DNA from 2 places in the Streptomyces sp. R-07 genome. Region 1 is predicted to be linked to the other one. Evidence: riboswitches for the same ligand, from Rfam matches in the RefSeq annotation. Region 1 holds a riboswitch; the other holds the start of a gene.

Region 1 (2,379 bases):
CGGCGATCTTGCCCGGGACCTGCTTGGGCGTGAGGTCGATCAGGATCAGGTGGTTGTCGGTGCCGCCGGAGACCAGGTCGAAGCCGCGGGCGAGGAGCGCCTCGGCGAGGGCCCTGGCGTTGGCGACGACGGCATGGGCGTAGTCGCGGAAGGAGGGCTGGGAGGCCTCGCGGAGGGCGACGGCGATGGCGGCGGTGGTCTGGTTGTGCGGGCCGCCCTGGAGGCCGGGGAAGACGGCCTTGTCGAGGGCCTTGGCGTGCTCCTCGCGGGACATGAGCATGGCGCCGCGCGGGCCGCGGAGGGTCTTGTGGGTGGTGGTGGAGATGACGTCCACGTGCCCGACCGGGGAGGGGTGGGCGCCGCCCGCGATGAGGCCGGCGATGTGGGCGACGTCGGCGACGAGGACGGCGCCGGACTCTCGGGCGATCTCGCCGAAGGCGGCGAAGTCGATGGTGCGGGGCAGCGCGGTGCCGCCGCAGAAGATGACCTTGGGGCGCTCCTTGAGGGCGAGGTCGCGGACCTGGTCGAAGTCGATGAGGCCGCCCCCCTCAGAGACTGCAGCCTTGCGGACGCCGTACTGCACGCCGCGGAACCAGCTGCCGGTGGCGGAGACGCCCCAGCCGTGGGTGAGGTGGCCGCCCATGGGCAGGGCCATGCCCATGACGGTGTCGCCGGGCTGCGCGAAGGCGAGGTAGACGGCGAGGTTGGCCGGGGAGCCGGAGTAGGGCTGGACGTTGGCGTGGTCGACGCCGAAGAGGGCCTTGGCGCGCTCGACGGCGAGCGTCTCGACCTGGTCGATGTTCTGCTGGCCCTCGTAGTAGCGGCGGCCGGGGTAGCCCTCGCTGTACTTGTTCTGGAGGACGGTGCCGGAGGCTTCTAGCACGGCGGCGGAGACGTAGTTCTCGCTGGGGATGAGGCGCAGGGTCTCGGCCTGGAGCCGTTCCTCGGCGCCGACGAGGGCGGCGAGCTCGGGGTCGGCGGCGGCGAGCGCGGGGTGCTGCTGCGGGGTGGTCATGCGGTGTCCTCCGGGCGTTCGGCGGAACGGTCCCGGGGCTGAGGTGCGCACGGGACCGGGGGCCCGTGATGCCCAGGCGAGCGGCACCTCGTGTGGTGGAGCGCGCGCGGCTCCCCCGGGGTCGCTTCCCCGTACGCCAGTCGCCGTGCGTGATTCCACAGTAGCTGGCGCGCCGTCGCCGAGGTTTCCCTGTCCGGCATCCGAGCGACGATAAGAAAGGGGCCACAGCCCCCTGGGGACGAGCCGCCCCCCGAGCCGCAGGACGAACGGAGATCCCGTGTCGAGGACAGAAGACGCGATCGCTTCCGCGGAGGCGCACAGCGCTCACAACTACCACCCCCTTCCGGTCGTCGTCGCCTCGGCGGACGGCGCCTGGATGACCGATGTCGAGGGCCGTCGCTACCTGGACATGCTCGCCGGGTACTCGGCGCTCAACTTCGGGCACGGCAACCGGCGTCTGATCGATGCCGCGAAGGCGCAGCTGGAGCGGGTGACGCTGACGTCGCGCGCCTTCCACCACGACCGGTTCGCCGAGTTCTGCGCGCAGCTCGCGGAGCTGTGCGGCAAGGAGGCGGTGCTGCCGATGAACACGGGGGCGGAGGCGGTCGAGACGGCCGTGAAGACCGCCCGGAAGTGGGGGTACGAGGTGAAGGGCGTGCCGGACGGGCACGCGAAGATCGTGGTCGCGGCGAACAACTTCCACGGCCGGACGACGACGATCGTGAGCTTCTCGACGGATCACGAGGCGCGGGACCACTACGGGCCGTACACGCCGGGGTTCGAGATCGTGCCGTACGGGGATCTGACGGCGATGGAGGCGGCGGTCACCGAGAACACGGTGGCGGTGCTGCTCGAACCGATCCAGGGCGAGGCGGGGGTCCTGGTCCCGCCGGCCGGCTATCTGGCGGGGGTGCGGGAGCTGACGCGCCGGCGGAACGTGCTGTTCATGGCGGACGAGATCCAGTCGGGTCTGGGCCGGACGGGCCGGACGTTCGCGTGCGAGCACGAGGGTGTGGTGCCGGACGTGTACATCCTGGGGAAGGCGCTGGGCGGCGGGGTGGTGCCGGTGTCGGCGGTGGTGGCCGACCGTGACGTGCTCGGGGTCTTCCGGCCGGGTGAGCACGGGTCGACGTTCGGCGGGAACCCGCTGGCGTGCGCGGTGGCCCTGGAGGTGATCGCGATGCTGCGGACGGGCGAGTTCCAGGAGCGGGCGGCGGAGCTGGGCGAGCATCTGCACGCGGAGCTGGGGCTGCTCGTGGGCGGCGGCGCGGTGGAGGCGGTGCGGGGGCGCGGGCTGTGGGCGGGCGTCGACATCGTGCCGACGAAGGGGACGGGCCGGGAGATCTCGGAGCGGCTGATGGAGC
Region 2 (2,379 bases), 3.1 Mb from region 1:
GTGGTGAACCGAACGTTGCAAGTCCGTTGCACCGGCGGACAGTTCCGCCTCCAGGGAGTGGAGTCGTGCCCGTACGGGAGGAAGCTGGGGCGGCGGCACGGCCGCGCACAGCGCCCGCCAGACCACCACGTCGTCCTCGCCCCACGCGCTGTACGCCCAGTCGGCGAGCAGCCCCGGATCGCCCCGGTTCACCAGCGCCGCCCGCAGCCGGTCCGCGAGCCGCTCCCGCAGTCGTACGACCCCGGGCGCGGCCGACGCGGGCAGCAGCGGGCCCGCGTAGTCCCCGGCCGCCGCCGCGACGGCCCCCGAGGCGAGCCGCCGGTCGACCGTCGCGAAGTCGGCGTCCACCGCCCCGGCGAGCCGGTACGGACGCGACCGCAGCGCGTCGGGACCGAGCAGCGCGCGCAGCCGGGACAGCTCGGCCCGCAGGGTCACCGGGGTGACCGACTCGTCCTCGTACAGCAGGGTGAGGAGTTCCTCGCCGCCGACTCCCTCCGGGCGGTGCGCGAGGACCACCAGGATCTCGCTGTGGCGGCGGCTCAGCCGCAGCCGCCGCCCGCCCACCGACAGGACCGCCTCGTCCCGGCCGAGCGCCGACAGCCTGAGCCGCCCCGGCTCCGGGGCCGGGCCGAGCAGGGCCAGCTGGGATTCGGCCGCGCGTGCCACCGCCTGGACGAAGCCGAGGCTGTGCGGGTGCGCGAGCCGCTCCCCGCCGGTGATATCGACCGCGCCGAGCACCCGCCCGCTGTGCGGATCGTGCACGGGGGCCGCGGCGCAGGTCCATGCCCGCACCGGACGCCGGAAGTGCTCGGCGGCGACGACCTGCACCGGCCGGTCGACGGCCAGCGCGGTGCCCGGCGCGTTCGTCCCGGCCGCCGCCTCCGACCAGCGGGCGCCGGCCACGAAGTTCATCCCCCGTGCCTTGCGCAGGGTGCCCGGATGCCCCTCGACCCACAGCATCCGCCCGGCGGCGTCGCAGACCGCGAGGAGATGCTCCCCGTCCGTCGCGTACGCTCCCATCAGCTCCCGGATCACCGGCATCGCCGCGGCGAGGGGATGCCCGTCCCGGTACGCGGCGAGCTCGTCCTCGTCCAGCTCCACCCGCGCCGCCCCGTCGGGGCTCACGCGCGCGCGTACGGACCGGCGCCAGGACTCGGCCACCAGCGGGCGGGCCTCACGGGTCCCCGACTCGGCCGGTCCCCGCCCCTCCGTCGATGTCCGTTCCGTCCGTTCCGTCCGTTCCGTCCGCGGCTCCCCGGCCACCCACGCATCGCTCAACTCGGCCTCCTCGTCGAGGTCGTCCGGCACGTCGCGCTCATCGTCGTGCGCCCGGGGACAGCCGACAAGCTCCCCCGCCCCCCGGCATACGCACCCTGTCCGGGATCGGCCCCCGACCCCTCACGTAGAGTGGGGCCCGGGCCGTGACTGGCGCTTGAGGTGGATCACCACCGGGGAGCGGCCCGGCGGAGCGTGCCCCGGCGGCACGACCGTTCCGATGCCGTGCGCCTGGGCGAGAGACCGGTCAGAGACGACGCCCAGGAGTTGCCATGTCCACCAGCACCGCCACCCTCATGGACGGCACGGCCCTCGCTCGCCGCACGGTCGAGGAGACCGCCGCCCGAGCCGCCGAGATCACCCGCCGCACCGGCGTCACCCCGTGCCTCGCGACCGTCCTGGTCGGCGCGGACCCGGCCTCCGTGACGTACGTGAAGATGAAGCAGAACCGCTGCGCCAAGGCCGGAATCCGCTCCAAGCACGTCGAGCTGCCCGCCGCGACGACCACCGCGGAGCTCGTCGCGGCCATCACCGCCCTCTCCGAGGACCCCGAGGTCCACGGCATCCTGCTCCAGCACCCGGTCGGCCCCCACATCGACGAGCGCGCCGCCTTCGAGGCCATCGCCCCCGAGAAGGACGTCGACGGCGTCACCATGGCCTCCTTCGCCGCGATGGGCTTCGGCCTGCCCGGCTTCGTCTCGTGCACGCCCGGCGGCATCATGCGTCTGCTCGACGCGTACGACGTCGAACTCAGCGGCAAGCGCGCGGTCGTCGTCGGCCGCAGCGCGATCCTGGGCAAGCCGGCCGGCCTGCTGCTCCTCGGCCGCGACGCCACCGTCACCTACTGCCACTCCCGCACCCAGGACCTCTCCTCGGTCGTCCGCGAGGCCGACGTCCTCGTCGCCGCCGTCGGCAAGCCGAACTTCATCAAGGGCGAGGACATCAAGCCGGGCGCCGTCGTCATCGACGCCGGTTACAACCCGGGCAACGTCGGCGACGTCGACTTCGCGTCGGCCGCCGAGCGCGCCTCCCTCATCACCCCGGTCCCCGGTGGTGTCGGCCCCATGACCATCGCCGTGCTCCTCGCCCAGACGGTCGAGGGCG

What was found. A riboswitch is a leader RNA that binds a small molecule or an ion and turns the genes downstream of it on or off. The one in region 1 is predicted to bind ZMP and ZTP.
Region 2: it holds a riboswitch for ZMP and ZTP, as region 1 does, so the genes downstream of both, ACN9M0_RS36370 (bifunctional 5,10-methylenetetrahydrofolate dehydrogenase/5,10-methenyltetrahydrofolate cyclohydrolase) here and glyA (serine hydroxymethyltransferase) in region 1, are expected to answer to the same signal.

The regions. Positions count from the first base shown of each region.
Region 1 is NZ_CP183978.1:4,915,228-4,917,606, reverse strand. It holds gene glyA (serine hydroxymethyltransferase) at 1-1,015, opposite strand, end outside; ZMP/ZTP riboswitch at 1,079-1,169, opposite strand; gene rocD (ornithine--oxo-acid transaminase) at 1,293-2,379, shown strand, end outside.
Region 2 is NZ_CP183978.1:7,969,477-7,971,855, forward strand. It holds gene ACN9M0_RS36365 (GAF domain-containing protein) at 1-1,308, opposite strand, end outside; ZMP/ZTP riboswitch at 1,412-1,519, shown strand; gene ACN9M0_RS36370 (bifunctional 5,10-methylenetetrahydrofolate dehydrogenase/5,10-methenyltetrahydrofolate cyclohydrolase) at 1,548-2,379, shown strand, end outside.